DNA from 3 places in the Thermotoga sp. 2812B genome. Region 2 is predicted to be linked to each of the others. Evidence: predicted binding sites of a transcription regulator. Region 2 holds the regulator's gene; each other region holds the start of a gene.
The links. The regulator HrcA, encoded in region 2, represses chaperone genes, less so after heat shock. The targets are predictions, from matches to a motif close to ATTAGCACTCNNANNNTNNGAGTGCTAAT.
Positions count from the first base shown of each region.

Region 1 (7,003 bases), 510 kb from region 2:
GTTCTGAGCACCTTCAAGTGTGGCCTCTAAGAGGCCTTTTTCTTGTCTTATCTGTTCTATTCTTGTCAGCATCACGATGGCGTTGTTCACAACCGTTCCCGAAAGGGTGAGGAGTCCAACAAGAACGGGTACATTCAGTGAGTATCCGTTCACGAAAACCGCGAAGGCAACCCCAACGACAGCGAAGGGTATGGTGAAGAATATGACAAAAGGTAGTACAAAAGACTCGAACTGCGCAGCGAGAATCATGTATACGAGCGCGATCGCTATGTAAACAACATACTGAAGCTCCGAAAACGCTTCGTCCATGAAACTTTTCTGTCCGGTGATTTCCACTTTTACACCAGAAAGATCAATTTCATTTAAGAGCTTTTCTACTTTCTTTGCAACTTCACCGATCGAACCTTCTATACTCACCAGATCCACGTAAACAACACGTTCTCCATCGGAGTGTTCCACTATAGAAGGAAGTGTTCTTCTCGATATTCTCGAAACAGCACCAAGAGGGACATCTCCTTTGAGACCAGTAAGCGAAATTTTCGGTAATTCTTCGGGGGATAGAGATTTTGCCTTTTTCAAAACGATGGGAAGTGTTCCTTCTTCCGTTCTCAGTGTTCCGATTTTCTTCCCGAGAAGGTAAGTCTGGAGATCCAGAAAGACCTGCCCTGCCACCACTCCGTTCATGAGGGCTTTGTTTCTGTCTATTCTCACATGAAGGACTTCCTTTTCAAAGGAATTTCTTATCTGAATCTTTTTGACTTCCTTTAGTTCCCTTAAACGCTCGAAGATTTCTTTCGCTTTTTCCTGTATCAGGGAAAGGTCATCTCCTCTCACTTCGATCGTCACAGGATAGCCCAGAATTTCGTATATTTGCTGTGATTGCTCAAGAACTTCTATTTTCGCTTCTGGAATGTTCAGCTGGGAGATGGCATTCTTCAGTTTCTCTCTGTTTTTCGCGAATTCCCTCCTGCTTCCTCCGAGGTTCACCATTATTCTTGCTTCGTTCTGTCCCCTTCCCATTATCTGCGAGTAAACGTTCGTTATTCCAACTTCCGCGTAGAAGGAAGAGATTTTGTACTCGTCTCTGTGTTCGTTCAGGTAATCTTCTATTTGCTTCACAGCTTCGGCGGTTTTCTCATAGGACGACTGAGAGGGAAGTTTCACATCTATCACCATGAGATTCGTCTGGAAAGATGGGAGAAAACCCAGAGGTTTCGAAAGAAGGTAAATCACGGAGATTGCAACCAGAGAGAAAGAAATCACCAGGACCAGTTTCTTCCTTTTCAAACACCATTCCAATGCCTTCCGATAATGCTTTTGCAGCGCTTCGGTGAGTTTTCCTCTTCTTGGTTTTATCCACCTTGTACCCGCTGGAACGACGACTGTAGATACGAACAGCGAGGAAGAAAGCGCGAAGACGAACGCAATGGCGAAATACTTGAACAGTCTCACTACAAAACCTGTGAAGAACACTATGGGAAGAAAAACAGAAACGGTTGTGAGTGTGGAAGCAAGAATCGCCAGCCATACCTCTCCTGCGCCTTTTCTCGCGGAGTCCGGTATTGGATCACCGAGGGAGCGATGGCGGTATATGTTCTCAAACACGACTATGGAATTGTCCACCAGCATTCCCAGTGCCATTATGAGACCGCCCAGCGTGAGTGTGTCGAGGTTCAAGCCGAAAGCATAAAGAAGAACAAAGGTGATCGTGAGGGACAGCGGAATGGAAAACGAAGTGACGATGGTTGACGTGAAATCCTTCAAAAAGATCAAAACCACCACGAAAGCTGCGATAAAGCCGTAGAGAAGATTCTTGAGAAGATTGTCGATCGCTCTTTCAGTGTAATAAGCCTGGTTCATGGCCTCTATGTAATTTATTTTGGAATCTCTCAGTATCCTCTTTATTTCACGGACAGTTTTGACAGTGTTTGCACCGCTTCTCTTGTAGATAGCGATGAGAGAAGCCTTCTTTCCGTTGACCCTGACTTCTCCCTGAACACTTTCGTTCGTTATATTAACCTCGGCTATGTTTCTCAATCTCACGGGAACGAGTATGTTCGGTACCTTACCCTGCAGAAGAGACTGGTACTTCACTCCCCTGAAACCAACGATGGTGTTTTTGAGATCTTCTATATTTTCGAATCGGCCATCGACGGAAACGGGGTAGATGTTTCCTTCAGAATCGCTCACATAGCCGAACGGGTAAACGAGATTCCCTGAAAGGATGGTCTCTATCAACGAAGGATCAACATCGAACCGTTTTATTTTTTCCTGATCAAGCACAATCTCAACGATTTTTTCTGGTTTTCCCATCACTTCTACACTGGCGACTTCCGGCAGTCTTTTGATTTTCGACACGACATCTTCGCAGTTCTCTTCTGTTGAGAAAGCATACACGGGAAGTAAGGAAGGATCGAACTCTACGACCACAGGATTCGCACCCTCTGGCAGGTCGCGAGTGGCAAGATCTACGTACCTTGAGAGTCTTCCAACGGCTTCGGAGGTTTTCACATTCCAGTCGAACTCGACGAGGATGAAAGAAACGGAATCCATCGACATGGAGGTGAACCTTCTGACACCCGGAGTTGAGGAAATGTACCCTTCAAGAGGTTTGGTTACGAGTTCTTCGACTTCTTCCGTGCCCGCTCCCATGTACGTGGTTATAACGACAGCGTAAGGGTACTCTATCTGAGGAAGAAGATCCAGCTTGAGATGCTGAAACGAGATGAAACCAAGGAAGACAACGGCCATCAACAGCATGAAGATAGCTATGGGTCTTTTTGAAGAAATTTCCGCGATCTTCACTTCGATCCCTCCCTGACAGAACAAATTATAGCTCACTTTCGATCCGAATTGTTATTATCATTCAAAAGTTTCATTTGCTATACGATATTGTTTCTAATAAATTATGCATTCGATTTCCCTCATTATGAGATGAATGTATGTTTTTGCAAATTTTCATACGACCCCTTGACATCTCGCTCTGTACCTCACTATAATTTCTCATGGATGAGAAAAGGTTCTAAGGAGGTGACACAATGGCAGAAAAGAAAGAATTCGTTGTGGGAATAGACCTTGGAACGACCAATTCTGTTATAGCCTGGATGAAACCGGACGGTACAGTTGAAGTGATACCGAACGCTGAAGGAAGCAGGGTCACACCATCCGTGGTTGCGTTCACAAAGAGTGGAGAGATACTCGTAGGAGAACCCGCCAAGAGACAGATGATACTCAATCCTGAACGAACGATAAAGTCCATAAAGAGAAAAATGGGAACTGATTACAAAGTGAGAATAGACGATAAAGAATACACTCCTCAGGAGATCAGCGCGTTCATCCTCAAGAAGCTGAAGAACGACGCGGAAGCGTACCTCGGTGGTGAAATAAAGAAAGCCGTCATCACCTGTCCCGCTTACTTCAACGATGCCCAAAGACAGGCAACGAAAGAGGCTGGAATCATAGCAGGTCTTGAAGTCTTGAGGATCATCAACGAACCAACCGCAGCGGCCCTCGCGTACGGACTCGATAAAGCTGGGAAAGAAGAGAAAGTGCTGGTTTACGACCTCGGTGGTGGAACGTTCGATGTCTCCATACTCGAGATAGGAGAAGGTGTGATCGAAGTTATCGCGACAGCCGGTAACAACCACCTCGGTGGAGACGACTTCGATCAGAGGCTCATCGACTGGATGGCAGAGGAATTCAAGAAACAGCACGGAATAGATCTCAGAGAAGACAGACAGGCGCTTCAGAGATTGAGAGACGCTGCCGAAAAAGCCAAGATAGAGCTTTCAACGAAGATGGAAACCGATGTGAGTTTGCCGTTCATCGCTGTCTCTCCGAGCGGACAGCCTCTGCACCTTGAAATGAGAATCACCAGAAGTCTCTTCGAATCGCTCACAAGAGATCTCGTTGAAATGACAAGAGGCCCAATCGAACAGGCACTGAACGATGCAAAGCTCTCACCACAGGATATCGACGAAATCATACTCGTCGGTGGTATGACCAGAGTTCCGATGGTGCAGAGGTTCATAAAGGAGTTCTTTGGAAAAGAACCCAACAAGAGCGTCAACCCGGACGAAGCAGTTGCTATCGGAGCAGCGATTCAGGCGGCGATACTCGCAGGCACCGAAGGAGCGAAGGGAAGAGATATCGTTCTCGTCGATGTAACACCATTAACACTCGGAATAGAAGTCAAAGGCGGACTCTTCGAACCGATAATCCCGAGGAACACCAAGATACCTGTGAGAAAGAGCAAGATCTTCACAACGGTTGAAGACGGTCAGACCGAAGTAGAAATCAGAGTCTATCAGGGTGAAAGGCCGATTGCAAGGGAAAACATCTTCCTTGGAAGCTTCAAACTCGTTGGAATTCCACCGGCACCGAGGGGTGTTCCTCAGATAGAGGTCACGTTCGACATAGACAGCGACGGAATAGTCCACGTTTCCGCAAAAGATCTCGGTTCTGGAAAAGAACAGTCAATGGTAGTCACAGGAAGACACAAGCTCTCCGAAGACGAAATAAAGAGAATGATAGAAGATGCGAAAAGATACGAAGAACAGGACAAACGTCTCAAAGAAGAAATCGAACTCAAGAACAGAGCAGACGATCTCGCATACAGCGTAGAAAAGACTCTGAAAGAACACGGAGATAAGATACCAGCGGATCTCAAGTCCAGACTTGAAGACATGATCAGAGAACTCAGAGACGCGATAAACAGAAACGACATACCAAAAGTGAAGATGCTCTTCGATGATCTCCAGAAGGAAAGCATGAAGATAGGAGAATACCTATACAAATCTGCAACTGGTGGAGAAACATCAAATCAGTAAAAGGGGGGTGACACTATGCTTCTTGGAAGAAGAGAAGACATCTTCAGGCCGTTCAGGGAACTCCAGAGGGAGATCGACAGGCTCTTCGATGACTTCTTCAGGACGGAGGTCAGACCCGCTAAGGAGTTCTTTGCACCGGAAATGGATGTGTACGAAACAGACGATGAAGTAGTGATAGAAGTAGAAATCCCAGGCATAGACAGAAAAGACGTTAAAATAACGGTCGAAGAGAACATCTTGAAGATCTCTGGTGAAAAGAAACTCGAAAGAGAACAGAAAGGCAAGAACTACTACTACGTTGAAAGAAGCGCTGGAAAATTCGAAAGAGCAATCAGACTCCCAGACTACGTTGACGTGGAAAAGATCAAAGCAGAGTACAAGAACGGTGTTCTCACGATAAGGGTACCAAAGAAAGAAGAAAGGAAGAAGAAAGTGATCGAGGTGGAAGTTCAGGAGTAAGGGGAGCGAACGCTCCCCTTTTTATTTTTTTAGAACTCCACAATGTAAACGAAGTCCCCGGTGTTGAGCATCGCTGCGTTTGCTTCATCCGTGTCCACATGGAATTCCAGTGCGAAGTCTTCCCTCACTCTTATGAGAACATCATCGAAGATCAGTTTTCTGTCTCCGCTTTCAACGATCACCTTCACAAGATCTTTGTCTTTAACTCCGTAATGTTCGGCGTCCTTTGGATGCATGTGTATGTGTCTTTTTGCTATGATGACTCCCTTCTCTTTAACCAGAATGCCGTTTGGACCTATGATGACTATTCCCGGTGTTCCCTCGAGATCTCCCGAGTCTCTAACAGGGGGTCTGAGTCCGAGTTTGAAGGCATCCGTTCTGGAGATCTCGACCTGTGTTTCTCTTCTGACAGGCCCCAGTACGCGAACGTTCTCTATCGCGCCTTTTGGCCCTACTATGGTTACCGTCTCTTTCGCTGCGTACTGACCAGGCTGTCTGAGATCTTTTATGGGGGTGAGCTCGTAGCCTTTGCCGAAGAGAATCTCCAGGTCCTCTTTTGAGAGATGGACATGCCTGTTGCTCACACCGACGATTATTCCGGGTTCTTTCTTTGTCACTGGTACACCTCCCTCACTTTATGCATTATTCCATCCTCTATCATGACACACTTCTATTTCTTTTTGATTGAAAGTTAATTAAAAAACGTATCTTATTCCAACCACAATTATTGCTGCAAAGACGATCCATCTCACCCAATTTGCACCTTTTTTGATGGAGAAAGTGGCAGCGAGCCACGCACCAGTCATATTCCCAAGAGCGAGAATGAAGCCGTAGAGAAAGTTCACCTTTCCGTTCAGAATGAAGATCACAAGTGAGATTATATTGTAAGAAGCCACGATGAAAACTTTTATCGCATTTGTTTTGACAAGTTCGTATCCAAGAAGAAGAGCGATCGCTGGCATGAGAAGAAAACCGACCCCCGCTTGAATGAACCCACCGTAGATACCGATCAGAAAAAAGACGATGTATATGAGAACCCAGTTTCTTTTGACGGATCTATCCTCAAGCCAGATTCTGGGTTTCCAGACAAGAGAAACGGCCATGACGAGGAAGATAGCACCTACGATTTTCTGAAGCATCTCTTTCTCTATCTGAACTGCTATGGAGCTTCCCAGAACCGCTCCCGCTATGGCCGGCAAGGCAACAAGAATCGCTTCTTTTATTTTCAAAACCTTTTTGGCTTTGAACCTTTCAATTGCCACAAGATTTTGAAGTATTATGGCGATCCTGTTCGTTCCGTTTGCAACATCTATTCCGAGTCCCAGTGCTGTTAGAATGGGAAGTGTGATCATTGAGCCACCACCTGCGAGAACGTTCAAAAAACCTGCGAGGATACCCCCAAGGAACACAAGAACGATCACCTCAGAACACCTCCAAAAAAGTTTTGAAAAATTTTACCACTCTGTTCTTTGCTTTTGTATTAGTGTGAAATATATTTGTTTTAACGTATTATGTTTTATTCATACAAACCAGATTAGTTCCAATCATTCACAAAGTAGGTGATGCGTGTACATGGCACTGGAAGATCGATACAGAGTATGCAATTACCGGTAACGAAAAATTTCATGCGGGTTTGTGGTACCGGAAGCTATGCGTTAAAAAGGGAATAATGGATGATATGAAGAGACAATATGAAGAGAATTTGTGGTAATCGA
Region 1 is NZ_CP003408.1:572,010-579,012, reverse strand. Features, by position in the region: gene T2812B_RS02920 (efflux RND transporter permease subunit) at 1-2,805, opposite strand, end outside; gene dnaK (molecular chaperone DnaK) at 3,039-4,829, shown strand; gene T2812B_RS02910 (Hsp20/alpha crystallin family protein) at 4,845-5,288, shown strand; gene T2812B_RS02905 (phosphate propanoyltransferase) at 5,318-5,905, opposite strand; gene T2812B_RS02900 (sulfite exporter TauE/SafE family protein) at 5,984-6,709, opposite strand.
Region 1: a site for HrcA is predicted at 2,859-2,887, ahead of dnaK (molecular chaperone DnaK). Genes of this name have one in related genera too.

Region 2 (7,003 bases):
AACGTGACGAAATCTTTCTTCAAGCGGGGATCTCTCAGCTGTTGAAGTGCTTCCATCAAAAGTTTTTGAATCTCCGATTCGAGCATGGCTTTTCTATAGGCTGGGTTCATTCTTTTCACCTCCTAATCTATCTGCAAGAATTCCTGAGCCTTGTTGTACTTCTCCTTAGATTTATCCAGTATTCTCAAGAAAGTTTTCGGTTTCACTTTCAGCACATTCAAAGCAAAAGGAGAAAGTTTCGGATCTCCCCACGAAAGAGATGCCCCTTTCATCATGAGATTCGCTATCACATCTCCTATGTGGACCATGGAAACCTGGTTGACGAAGAGTTCGTTCGGGTTACCCTCGACGTTGTGGTGAAATTCCGCAGACAAAACAAGAAGATCTGGAAAATTCCACTTTCTGAGCAATTTTGCGCCCACTTCGGAGTGCGGTGGAATCCCAAGCTCCTCTTCTATGTCTATGAGGTTTTTCTTCGTCTTTTGAGCAATTTTGGCTTCCGTTTCAAGTATATCGGAGAACAGTAGATCATAAACTACCTTGCCCAGATCGTGGAGGAGTCCTGCTATGAAGATCTCTTCCTTGAGGGGATAGCCCATTGTTTCTGCAACGGTTTCTGAAGCGATAGCACTCGCTATGAAATGCTCCCAGAGCTTTTCACGATCGATTCCAGAGGAACTGTTTTTGAAAACCATATCGTAAGTGAAAACACTGAGGGCGAGATTTCTCACCGTTTTGAAACCAAGGATCATCACCGCTTCGCTCAACGTGGTTATCTTTCTTGGAACGCCATAATAGGCTGAGTTGGCCAGTTTCAACACCCTGGCACTCAAGCTTGCGTCCATCATGAGAGTGTTCGCCACTTCAGTAGAAGACGCATCCGGCTTTGAACAAACGGCGATTATCCTTTGAACAACAACATTTGGTGAAGGTAACTTGTCTATTTCTTCAATTATCTTGTCTATTATCTTCGCCGGCACGGTCTTTTGGGATCCACACAAAGAATCTGGATCCCTTACCCACCTCACTTTCCACCCATATCCTGCCGCCGTGAAGCTCCACGATCTCTTTTGTTATGGCAAGGCCGAGTCCCGTTCCAGGCACTTCGTAGGTCAACGAAGAATCCACCCTGTAAAACTGTTCGAATATCCTATCCTTTGCGTGATCCGGTATTCCTATACCGTTGTCCTCTACAATTATGAGAACACCGCCATCTTTCTCATCCAAGATCACCTTCACGTACTTATCAGGAGCATCTTTCTTTGAGTACTTCACCCCGTTGTTGAGAAGATTCAAAAGTACCTGTCTGATTCTTGTTGGATCGATGTAAGCTTCCACAGGACAGGGAACATTACTCTCAAAGAGAACATTCACGTTGTGAGATGAAGCAAATTCTTTGATCGCGTTCACCGCACTTTCTACGAGATCACAGAGATCAACTTTTTCTCTGTTTATTTGAAGGGATTTCCTTTCAAGCCTGGAAAAGTCCAGTAACTCATTCAGGAGATTTTCGAGGTGGTTGCTTTGATCTATTATCACCTCGAGGAACTCCTTGAGGGTGCTGAGATCCAGTTCTCCCAGACTGTTGTAAATTGTTTCCGCATAAGCTTTTATGGCCGTTAAAGGCGTTCTGAGCTCGTGCGAGATGTTCGCTATGAACTCCGTCTTCATCCTGTCTATTCGCTTCAGTCTTTCGAGTTCTTTTGATTCTGTCACATTTTCAACGATCGTCAGCGCCTGGACTTCGCTACCAAGGATGAGAGGTATCGAGGTGATTGAAAAGAATTCTTCCCCAGATATCACTTCACCCACTCTTTGTGTTCGCAAAGATATTGCCTCTTTTGACAGAGAAATGGCCTTCCTCAAAACTTCATCTGGAAAATTCTCCTCTTTGAACTTCTCATTCTGAAATTTTATTTCCCCATTCGAATAAACGAAGATCCCCTCTGGAAGACCGTTAAGGATGACGTTCACGTAGTTGTATGTTTCTTCTAGCTCCCTGTACAACTTTATGTTTTCCAGAACGACCGCTGAAAGAAACGAAAGAACTTTGAAAATCTCTGTTTCTTCCATTGATGGCTGGTGATTCAGTAGCACAATTAAGCTTCCAAACATCCTGTCCTGTTTCACAACAGGGACTATTCCAACATAACCGAGTTCATCCTCCACAAAGACGGGGTTGGATTGTCTGATGGACCAGTCAATGAACTCTTCGAATCTTTTTATATCGATGTCTCTTCCCCAGATTTTTCTCTTGTTTTCATCGACGAGAACCACCTCTTTGATATCAACAACTTTTCTTACCAGGTTCAAAAGCCCCTGAAGAATATCGCTTTCCGTTTTCGCATTGGAAAACTCCATTATCATTATTGAAAGGAGTAAAAACAGACGGTTGTTCTGCTCTTTTATTTCCTCCAAAGAGAAGTCACCTCACAATTTCTGTTGCCGCTTTTCTCAATCGATTCATCACCGCAAATAGAATTCCCCTTTCTTCAAATCCCTCAACAATTATATACTCTTTCCCCATTTTTTCAGCCTCGCGCAGAGCAGAAAAGATGTTTTGGGCGATACTGTAAGGGTTTTTCAAAGATCCTACAACGATTCTGTCGTCGTACAGTTCCTTTCTCTCTTCAACACAGATGACCACATGATCCGGGTACTTTTTCAATACTTCCTCCATCTTCGTCAAATCTTCTACGAGTATCAGAGGCTTTAAGGGAGCGTAGTGTCGATATTTCATTCCCGGCGCAAGTGGCCTGCCCTTAAAATTCCCTTTTCGTACAAAATCGGGCACAACGAGTTCCGGAAAGAGCTCTTTCAGTCGTTCAACTTCCACTGGCCCTGGCCTCAGAAGAACAGGCTTTTCTTTTGTGAGGTCCACAATGGTGGACTCCAGGCCGAAGGGAGTATCCCCTGCATCGATTATCAGCTTAACTTTGCCCATGAAGTCTTCTATGACGTGTTTCACGTTCGTAGCGCTGGGTCTTCCCGAAATATTTGCACTTGGAGCGGCTATAGGATGACCGAAGAGTTCTATCAACTTCAGGGCCACCGGATGTGCTGGCATCCTCACAGCCACCGTTGGAAGATCAGCAGTCACCACGGGAGGTATCTTTTCGGATTTTTTTCGAAAAATAACCGTCAACGGCCCCGGCCAGAACTTTTTCAAAAAATCCAGATGAGGTTCGTAACCCTCCGCGATTTCTTCCAGCTGTTTGAAGGAATGTATATGAACAATGAGAGGATTGTCAGCGGGTCTTTCTTTCAGCTTGAAGATTTTCTTGCAGGCCTCTTCGTTGTACGCATCCGCTCCTATTCCGTAAACGGTTTCGGTGGGGAAAATGATCACTTCTCCGTTCCGGAGAAGTTCAGCCGCTTCTTTCAGAACTTTCTCGTCGGGAAAGAGGGGATCCACCTTTAACACTCTGGTCACAGGTTTTTCCCTCCTGATGTGATACAAAATAAAGGGGCTCTTCGGAGCCCCTGTGGTGCCGAGGGCGGGACTTGAACCCGCACGGGGTTATCCCCCAGCTGATTTTGAGTCAGCCGCGTCTGCCATTCCGCCACCTCGGCCCTCCATTATATATAGTACCAGCTTTCTCTTTCTAAAGTCAAGTTCCGAGAATCCCTCTTCCTTCTTGAATTCTTTTAAAATGTGTGCTAAACTATTATTAGCACTCAAAAGAAGGGAGTGCTAAATCATGAGAAGGCTCAACAGGAAGAACAACGAAGCCTTGAAGAAACTGAACGATCGTCAGAGAAAAGTGCTTTACTGCATCGTGAGAGAGTACATAGAAAATAAAAAACCTGTGAGCTCACAGAGAGTTCTGGAAGTGAGCAATATAGAGTTCAGCAGTGCCACTATAAGAAATGATATGAAAAAATTGGAGTACCTTGGATACATATACCAGCCCCACACATCGGCTGGGAGGATTCCAACTGACAAGGGGTTGAGATTTTACTACGAAGAAATGCTGAAAATCTCAAAAGAAACATCAGAAGCGGATCTCGCAGTGGAGACTTTCAAATCGATGCCTCTCGCTGATCCGGAAAAGGTTCTCTTCCTTGCGGGAAATCTTCTAGCTCGATTGACGGAAGGTTACGTCCTCATAGAAAGACCAAACACAAGAGATTTGAAAATACTCAGAGTGATGCTCATTCCTGTTTCGGAAGACTACCTCATTTTTTCCATATTGACGGAATTCGGTGTTTCCAAAGTTACTCCTATCAAAACTCAGGAACGACTGAACTGGGAAGAAATCGAAAGACAGCTCAACTTCCTCCTCAGAGGCAGAACAGTAGGAGAAGTGTTGATGGGTAAAATAGAAAGCCTGAAAGGAAGTGGATTCCTCAGGTTGATTGAATCTCTGATAGGTGAGACTGTCGAGAGATATCTGGATGCAGGTCTTGAGAACCTTCTAAAGGACGAAACGCTCACTCTGGAGGACATCAGAAACCTTCTCGAAGAAGTGAAGGATCAGAAATTTCTCGAGAGCTTAGTTGGAGAAGGCATAACCGTCAGGATAGGAAGGGAAATCGGCAGAAAAAAGCTGGAAAAATTCGCCGTTTTTTCAGGGAAATACTTTAAAGGAGAATCTCCTATCGGGAGTGTGTACCTCTTCACGTCGAAGGTTACGAAGTACGATAGAAATCACAGGGTGTTTGAATACATTCTGAACCGTCTTTCAGAGTATTTCACTTCAACTTCCAGGAGGTGAAAAGATGAGTGAAAAGGAGAAGAAGGAACTCACACAGGAATGTGAAGAACTGAAAGAAAAATACAAAGAACTGGAAGAGTACGCAAAAAGGCTGAAAGCTGAATACGAAAACTATCGTGAGGAAGTCGCCCGTGAAAAAAGAGAATTGATAAAGAACGCGAATGAATACCTCATATCGAAACTCATTCCCGTTCTCGATGATTTCGAAAGGGCATTGAATCAGGGAGAAAAGGGAGACGCCTTCTACGAAGGTGTGAAAATGATATACAAAAAACTCCTGAACGTCTTGGAAAAAGAGGGGCTTACAAAGATCCACGTGGGAGAGAAATTCGATCCTTTTGAACACGAAGCAGTTGAAAGAGTAGAAACAGAAGACGTGGAAGAATACACTATCCTTGAGGTAGTAGAGAGTGGTTACAAATTCCACGGGAAAGTCTTGAAACCCGCAAAAGTGAAGGTTGCAGTGAAACCACGAAAGAAAGAAGAAAGGAAGGTTGAAGAACCTTCTGATAAGAAGGAGTGATGGATCATGAAAAAAGAAAAGAAGGATTACTACGAAATTCTCGGTGTTCCCAGAGACGCCACACAGGAAGAAATAAAAAGGGCTTACAAGAGACTCGTAAAAGAGTGGCATCCGGATCGTCATCCGGAAAACAGGAAGGAAGCCGAACAGCGTTTTAAGGAAATTCAGGAGGCCTACGAAGTCCTCAGCGACCCACAGAAGAGGGCTATGTACGATCGTTTCGGATACGTGGGAGAACAACCCACGTATCAGGAAACAGAATCTGGTGGCTTCTTCGACGATATATTCAGAGACTTTGAAAACATCTTCAACAGAGATATATTCGACGTTTTCTTTGGCGAAAGACCACACCAGGAAGAAAGAAGAGAATACGCCCGAAGAGGCGAAGATATAAGGTACGAAATAGAAGTAACTCTCTCCGATTTGATCAACGGAGCGGAGATACCCGTGGAATACGAAAGGTACGAAACCTGTCCGAGGTGTGGCGGAACTGGCGTAGAACCCAACGCTGGATACATGGATTGTCCAAGTTGTGGTGGAACGGGAAGGATCAGAGAAGAACGAAGATCGTTCTTTGGTTACTTCGTCAGCGAGAGAACCTGTGAGAGGTGTGGCGGCACAGGGAAGATTCCACGGGAATACTGCCACGAGTGTGGTGGAAGCGGCAGAGTTCTCAGAAAGGTCAGAAGAACGGTGAAAATCCCACCAAATGTGGAAGATGGTACTCATCTTAGAATCACTGGCGGTGGAAATGCGGGATATTACGGTGGACCTTACGGTGATCTGATAATTATCGTCCGTGTGAAACCAGATCCCAGATTCAAGAAATCCGGTTCAGATCTCGTGTATGATGTCACAATAGACTACCTTCAGGCTATCTTGGGAACAACCGTTGAAGTTCCTCTTCCAGAAGGCGGTACGACGATGTTGAAGATTCCTCCGGGAACTCAGCCGGAAACCGTCTTCAGGTTGAAGGGAAAAGGCCTTCCAAACAGGTATGGAAGGCGCGGAGATCTCATCGTGAACGTGCACGTTGAGATACCAAAGAGTCTCTCCAGAGAGGAAAGAAAAGTCCTCGAAGAACTGGCGAAAAAACGCGGAGTCACGATCGGTTAGCGTTTGGGATTGACGAGTGCTTCTCTAACAACGAGCTTCACGCTATCCGGGACCGTGACTTCGACGGTGAAAGGCCCTCTTCGGACACTCATCCATCCCAGTCCCGCCACCGCCAGTTCTTCTCCTTCTTTCAACGTAAAGGTTTCTCTCTTCCACTTAAAATTTTCAAATTTTGTTTTAGAGCATGGAGGAATTAGCAGATCTCCCAGTCTGTTTCTCATGAGCTCATCTGCTCTTTCCCTCCTCGTTTCATGGAAGGTTACTTCTTTAGAGGAGAAAAGCAGAAAGATCGGATTCTTTTCTGTTTCAAAATGAATATCGAATCGGCACAGTCCCCCCATGAAGATGGTTCTTCCATTATCCGGCTTGAAGGTTTTCCTGGAAAGTTCTTCTCTTGGCAGAACTCTCTTTTGACACTCAGGATCCAAAAGATCGAGAATCCTATCGCTTGTCATGATACCTGGGGTATCGTAGAGATACAGATTCGCTTCTTTTACCTTTCTTTTGAGAATACCTAGAGTTGTCCCTGGAAAGGGACTTATGGTGTTTTCATGAGTGCAGATCTTGTTTAGTAGAGAAGATTTTCCTACGTTCGTTACTCCCACCACCAGTGCTTTGTCGGTCAACCGTGAAAGATACTTTACAA
Region 2 is NZ_CP003408.1:64,948-71,950, forward strand. Features, by position in the region: gene rbfA (30S ribosome-binding factor RbfA) at 1-110, opposite strand, end outside; gene T2812B_RS00365 (HDOD domain-containing protein) at 123-980, opposite strand; gene T2812B_RS00370 (cell wall metabolism sensor histidine kinase WalK) at 949-2,418, opposite strand; gene T2812B_RS00375 (L-threonylcarbamoyladenylate synthase) at 2,426-3,433, opposite strand; tRNA gene T2812B_RS00380 (tRNA-Leu) at 3,487-3,573, opposite strand; gene hrcA (heat-inducible transcriptional repressor HrcA) at 3,702-4,718, shown strand; gene T2812B_RS00390 (nucleotide exchange factor GrpE) at 4,723-5,241, shown strand; gene dnaJ (molecular chaperone DnaJ) at 5,248-6,357, shown strand; gene yqeH (ribosome biogenesis GTPase YqeH) at 6,354-7,003, opposite strand, start outside.

Region 3 (7,003 bases), 350 kb from region 2:
GATGAAATACACCGCCTGAACAAAAACCAGCAGATGGTCTTGGTTTCCCATGTGGAACGGGGAGACATCGTACTGGTTGCGACAACAACTGAAAATCCGAGTTTTGCCATCGTACCCGCACTTCTCTCAAGATGCAGGATTCTTTACTTCAAAAAACTCTCTGACAAGGACCTGATGAAGATCTTGAAGAAAGCGGCAGGGGTTCTCAACATCGATCTGGAAGAATCGGTAGAGAAAGCCATAGTAAGGCATTCCGAAGGAGACGCCAGAAAACTCTTGAACACCCTGGAGATCGTCCACCAGGCGTTCAAAAACAAGAGAGTAACTCTTGAGGACCTGGAAACTCTGCTGGGAAACGTGAGCGGGTACACGAAGGAATCACACTACGATTTCGCTTCGGCCTTCATAAAGAGTATGAGAGGTAACGATCCAAACGCCGCTGTTTACTACCTCGTCAAAATGATAGAGATGGGAGAAGACCCGCGATTCATAGCACGAAGAATGATCATATTCGCCAGCGAAGACGTTGGACTCGCCGACCCAAACGCTCTACATATCGCCGTTTCGACCTCCATCGCTGTCGAACACGTGGGACTTCCCGAATGTTTGATGAACCTTGTAGAGTGTGCCGTCTATCTTTCCCTCGCTCCCAAGAGCAATTCTGTTTATCTTGCAATGAAAAAGGTCCAGGAACTTCCTGTGGAGGACGTACCGCTTTTTTTGAGAAATCCCGTCACCGAAGAAATGAAAAAGCGTGGATACGGGGAAGGGTATCTTTATCCCCATGATTTCGGTGGTTTCGTGAAAACGAACTATCTTCCAGAAAAGTTGAAAAATGAGGTCATCTTCCAGCCAAAGAGAGTAGGTTTTGAGGAAGAACTCTTTGAAAGGCTCAAACGTCTCTGGCCCGAAAAGTACGGGGGTGAAAGTATGGCCGAAGTGAGGAAAGAACTGGAATACAAAGGGAAAAAGATCAGAATCGTAAAGGGAGACATCACAAGAGAAGAAGTGGACGCCATAGTGAACGCGGCGAACGAATATCTGAAACACGGAGGAGGAGTAGCGGGAGCGATCGTGAGAGCAGGTGGAAGCGTTATTCAGGAGGAAAGCGACAGGATCGTTCAGGAGCGTGGAAGAATTCCGACAGGCGAAGCGGTGGTAACCGGCGCTGGAAAGCTGAAGGCAAAATACGTGATTCACGCTGTGGGACCCGTTTGGAGAGGAGGCAGTCATGGAGAGGACGAACTCCTCTACAAAGCAGTTTACAACGCACTCCTTCGAGCTCACGAACTGAAATTGAAAAGCATCTCAATGCCTGCCATCAGCACAGGAATCTTCGGATTTCCGAAAGAAAGAGCGGTGGGAATCTTTTCAAAGGCAATAAAAGATTTCATCGATCAACATCCGGATACCGCTCTGGAAGAAATCCGCATATGCAATATAGACGAGGAAACAACGAAAATTTTCGAAGAAAAGTTCAGCGTTTGATGAAACCAAAAGAAGGGGCAAACGCCCCTTCTTTTTTTAAGACCTCTGAGGAAGTATTGAATCAACTCAAACGAGTTCTTGGATCTATTCCGCAACAGATTTCCATACCTGAAAGGAACTATTGATATTTTCATCATACCACAGAAAGTAAAAAAGTAAAGGGGGCCTTTGGCCCCCTTGTTATCATTTAGAATTCTTCAGGAATACTCGGTGTTTCTTTTTTCTCCTCGGGTTTTTCAACGATGAGCACTTCCGTTGTCAGGAGCATTCCAGCGATGGACGCGGCGTTCTGCAGGGCGCTCCTTGTAACCTTTGCTGGGTCAATGATTCCTCTTTCAAACATGTTGCAGTATTCTCCCCTGAGTGCGTCGAATCCATAGGCTGGATCGTCATTCGAGAGTATCTTCTCTATGATCACCGCTCCGTCGTATCCTGCGTTTTCAGCAATCTGCTTAATGGGGGCTGAGAGTGCCTTGTAAACGATCTGAGCTCCTATTTTCTCGTCGCCTTCGAGCTCTTCTATGACCTTTTCAACGGCCTTTCTTGCTCTCAGGAGTGTTACTCCTCCACCGGGAACGATACCTTCTTCAACGGCTGCTCTTGTAGCGCTCAGTGCGTCTTCAATTCTGTGTTTCTTTTCCTTGAGCTCTGTTTCGGTGGCCGCTCCAACCTTTATGACGGCTACTCCTCCTGCGAGTTTTGCCATCCTTTCCTGGAGAGTTTCTTTTTCGTACTCAGATGTGGTTTCCTCTATCTGGGCTTTGATTTGAGCGATTCTCTTCTTGATAGCCTCTGGATCACCTTTTCCTCCAATTATGATGGTTTCATCTTTCTTGACCCTCACAAGATCGGCTCTTCCGAGATCTTCAAGGGTGAGATCTTCGAGATTGATTCCGAGCTCTTCACTTGCCACCTGACCTCCGGTGAGAATTGCTATGTCCTGAAGCATGGCTTTTCTTCTTTCACCGAATCCAGGAGCCTTCACGGCACAGGACTGGAGAGTACCCTTGAGTTTGTTGAGAACAAGTGTTGTCAGAACTTCTCCTTCAACGTCTTCCGCTATAACGAGAAGTGGTCTTCCGGTCTGAGCGACCTTTTCAAGGATCGGAATGAGAGGTTTCACAGCGCTGAGTTTCCTGTCAGTGATGAGTATGAAGGGTTCCTTCAGAACGACCTCCATCTTCTCGGCATCCGTGACGAAGTATGGTGAGATGTAACCTCTGTCAAACTGCATACCTTCGGTGAATTCAACGTAGGTTTCGAGTGTTTTGGAATCTTCCACAGTGATGACCCCGTCTTCTCCTACCTTGTCCATAGCTTCTGCGATGAGCTCTCCTATTTCGGCGCTGTTCGCAGATATAGCGGCAACGTGGGCAATGTCCTCCCTACCGGAAAGTTTCTTGGAGACCTTCTTGATCTCTTCAACGGCTTTCTCAACGGCTTTGTCTATACCCCTCTTGAGGAGAATTGGATTGGCGCCCGCTGCAACGTTCTTGAGACCTTCTTTGATCATAGCCTGTGCGAGAACCGTAGCAGTTGTTGTACCATCACCGGCAACGTCGTTTGTTTTGGAAGCAACTTCTTTCACGAGCTGAGCCCCGAGGTTTTCGAATTTGTCCTCGAGCTCAATCTCCTTGGCTATGGAAACACCGTCGTTGGTTATTGTTGGAGAACCCCACGATTTTTCGATAACAACGTTCCTTCCCTTCGGTCCGAGAGTCACCTTTACCGCGTTAGCAACCTTGTCCACACCTCTTTCGAGTGCCCTTCTCGCTTCTTCATTGAACTTCAGAATCTTCGGCATATCTCACACCTCCTTCACTCTTCGATTTTCGCGAGTATGTCATTCACATCGATGATGATGTAATCCTCATCATCAATCTTTATTTCTGTACCCGCATATTTGGAGTAAATAACCTTGTCTCCAACTTTGATGTCAAATTTTTCCTCGTCATCGATCTTTCCCACGGCTACGACCTCTGCCTTCATCGGTTTCTCCTTTGCGGAATCTGGAAGAACGATTCCTCCCTCAGTCTTCTTTTCCTCTTTGATGGGCTTGATGAGAAGCCTTTCACCGAGAGGTATCACTTTCATCATCCATCCCTCCTTCGTAGATTTTTAGCACTCTCATCGTTCGACTGCTAATATAAATATACTACTTTTTACGAGCCTCTTCAAGGGATATTGATTAAGAAAAACGAACACAAACTCAACATTATCGTTAATAATGGGTAAACAATGAGTCAAAGAGGTTGAAGAAAAGTAAAAAGGCGCTTGAAGCGCCCTTTTTCTGGTGGAGGCGGGGGGATTCGAACCCCCGTCCGAAGATGGAGGCCCCTGGGCTTCTCCGAGCGCAGCCCGTGTTTTCGATTTCAGGGGGGACCCCCCACGGGCAGGGTGTCCTCTCCCACAGCCTTCCTGAAATTTCCCGATTCAGGCCGGAAGGCGAAGCCCGAATCGGTAGGCTGGATCTCTCACGCCCTCTTCCGAAGCCCAGCCAACTTCGGAGAGGACGGCCGCTTATCTATTAAGCGGCAACAGCAACAGGTTCGTTGGCACTTATTCTTTGTCCCACCTTTTTTACGAGGAGGTGGGGACCTCGGCTCGCTTCCCAGGGGACTCCATCCCCGTCGAACCCGTTCGCCCCCTGGTTTATCAATCCATCTTTATTATACCACCTTTATTATACCACTGTTCAGACTCTTCCAAATGTCGGAAGGTTCAGGGTATGTTGTATAATCATATGAAGATACATACCCAATTTACGACCAGGAGGTGTACCAGGTGACCGCATACATCATACGAAGACTTCTGCTCTTGCCCCTGATTCTCTTAGGAGTAACTTTCATCGTCTTCTCGATGATCCAGTCCCTCGGGCCGGATAAATTGCTCGCAGCGTACGTCAACCCGAATATGCTGGACAAGTTAACGCCCGAGCAGATGGACGCTCTAAAGGAGAAGTACGGCTTGAACGACTTTTTCGTTGTGAGATACGTCAAATGGCTCTCAAACACTCTGAGAGGTGATCTCGGGTGGTCCCTTGTTGGGAAAGAACCGGTGAAAGATGCTCTTTTGAGAAGACTCCCATACACCGTTGAACTTGCGCTTTACGCCATCTTCCCTGTTGTATTTGTTGGAATATGGCTCGGTGTGAAGGCTGCGGTTCACAGAGGAAAATTCCTCGATCATTTCATAAGAATCTTCGCCGTGGTTGGCTGGTCTTTTCCTGATTTCGTCTTTGGATTGCTCGTTCTGATGATCTTCTACAGCATACTGAACTGGCTTCCTCCTGGGAATCTGAGTATGTGGGCTGAAGAAGTGATCAAATCTCCGGAGTTTCATCGCTACACAAAGCTCGTTACAATAGACGCACTTTTGAACGGCAGACTGGACATCTTCTGGGATGGGCTAAAGCACCTCATAGGTCCCATCATAACTCTTTCGTGGCTCTGGTGGGCGTATCTTCTGAGAATCACCAGGTCGAGCATGCTGGAAGTCCTGAACAAAGAATACGTGAGAACCGCCAGGGCAAAGGGTCTTCCCGAAGATGTGGTTATAAACAAACACGCCAGAAGAAACGCCTTGATTCCTGTTACCACGGTTGCCGGTGGTATGGTCATCGGTCTCTTCTCCGGTACCGTGATCGTGGAAACGGTCTTCAACAGAACGGGTGTGGGAAGTTTCACCGCGCAGGCAGCTCTGCAGCTCGATTACGCTTCGGTGATGGCTTCTGCGTTGTTTTTCTCAACAATTCTTGTTGTTGGAAATCTCATAATAGATATTCTGTACGCCCTTATAGACCCCAGAATAAGACTTGGATGAGAGGTGAAACGACGTGAACCAGGAATTCAAAAGAATAATGAAGAGATTTTTTAGAGATCCATCCGCCATCATAGGGTTCTCTCTGGTGCTCTTCTTTGTGGTGATAGCCATTCTCGCGCCTGTTATAGCTCCTCCCATTCACCCGCTCACCAGAGCCAAGCTACCCGATCCTTACTTGATGCCCGTGGTGAGCTGGAATCAGAGCCCACAACCCCCTACCACGAAAGAGGATGCCCTGGCGAAGAATCCCAACAGAGAACCTATACGCTGTGTTGATTATCATCCATTCGGTGTCATTGGTGGCCGTGATATTCTATACGGAATCGTCTGGGGCACAAGAACGGCTTTCAAGATAGGTCTCATAGTCACACTCGCAAGACTCCTGATAGGAGTGTTCATAGGTTCAATCTCAGGTTACTTTGGAGGATGGATAGATGAGGTTCTCATGAGGATCACCGATATCTTTCTCTCTATTCCTTTCCTCATAGCGGCTGTTGTGCTGACAACCGTTCTCGGGACAGGTCTCGACAAGGTTATGATAGCGATGATCGTGTTTGGATGGATGGGAGCGGCAAGGCTCATCAGAGGAAACATTCTTCAGGTGAGGGAAGAACAATTCGTTCTGGCAGCGAAAGCAATAGGTGTGCCCGATTTTCTCATCATACTGAAACACGTTCTTCCGAATACCATTTTCCCCGTCCTGATATGGGCTTCCATGAACATGGGATCTCTCGTGATAACGGCCGCTGTGCTCAGTTTCTTGGGACTCGGTGCCCCCCAGGGATACGCCGACTGGGGATCCATCCTCAGTTACTCGAGAGACTGGATGATGGAGATAGGAAAGCACTGGTACGCCCTCGTTTATCCCGGTACCGCTATGGTTCTCTTCGTTCTGGGATGGAATCTGCTGGGCGATGCGCTCAGAGACGCTTTCGATCCAAGGCTAAAATTCTAAGGAGGGATCGAATTGACAGAGCCTCTGCTTAGGGTGGAAAATCTGAAAACCTATTTCTATACAGAAGACGGTGTGGTGAAGGCGGTCGATGGTGTTTCTTTTGAGGTCAGAGAGGGAGAAACCCTGGGCATCGTTGGGGAATCCGGAAGTGGAAAAAGTGTGACATCGCTCTCAATAATGAGACTCCTGGATCAGAACGGAAAGATAGTTGATGGAAAGATCATCTTCAAAGGAAGGAATCTTCTCGAACTTTCAGAGAGCGAAATGAGGAAGATCAGAGGAAAAGAGATCGCCATGATATTTCAAGAACCCATGGTGGCTTTGAACCCTGTTTTCACGATAGGGGATCAGATAATGGAGGCAATAATTCTTCACCAGAACGTCTCTGAAAAAGAAGCGAGAAAAATGGCTATAGATCTTCTCAGAAAAGTGGGAATTCCCGAACCTGAAAAGAGAGTGGATGAGTACCCCCACCAGCTCTCCGGTGGGATGAGACAGAGGGCTATGATAGCCATGGCACTCTCCTGCAGACCGAGTCTTCTCATAGCGGACGAACCCACCACCGCTCTCGACGTGACCATACAGGCTCAGATCCTGGAGCTCATGAAGGAACTCCAGAAAGAATACGGAATGGCAATCATTCTGATCACCCACGATATGGGCGTCGTTGCGGAAATGTCCGATAAAGTTGCTGTCATGTACGCGGGAAAGGTGGTCGAGTACGGAGACGTGAAAACC
Region 3 is NZ_CP003408.1:417,617-424,619, forward strand. Features, by position in the region: gene T2812B_RS02175 (AAA family ATPase) at 1-1,488, shown strand, start outside; gene groL (chaperonin GroEL) at 1,676-3,292, opposite strand; gene groES (co-chaperone GroES) at 3,307-3,582, opposite strand; RNA gene ssrA (transfer-messenger RNA) at 3,780-4,136, opposite strand; gene T2812B_RS02195 (ABC transporter permease) at 4,273-5,310, shown strand; gene T2812B_RS02200 (ABC transporter permease) at 5,324-6,265, shown strand; gene T2812B_RS02205 (ABC transporter ATP-binding protein) at 6,278-7,003, shown strand, end outside.
Region 3: a site for HrcA is predicted at 3,606-3,634, ahead of groES (co-chaperone GroES). Genes of this name have one in related genera too.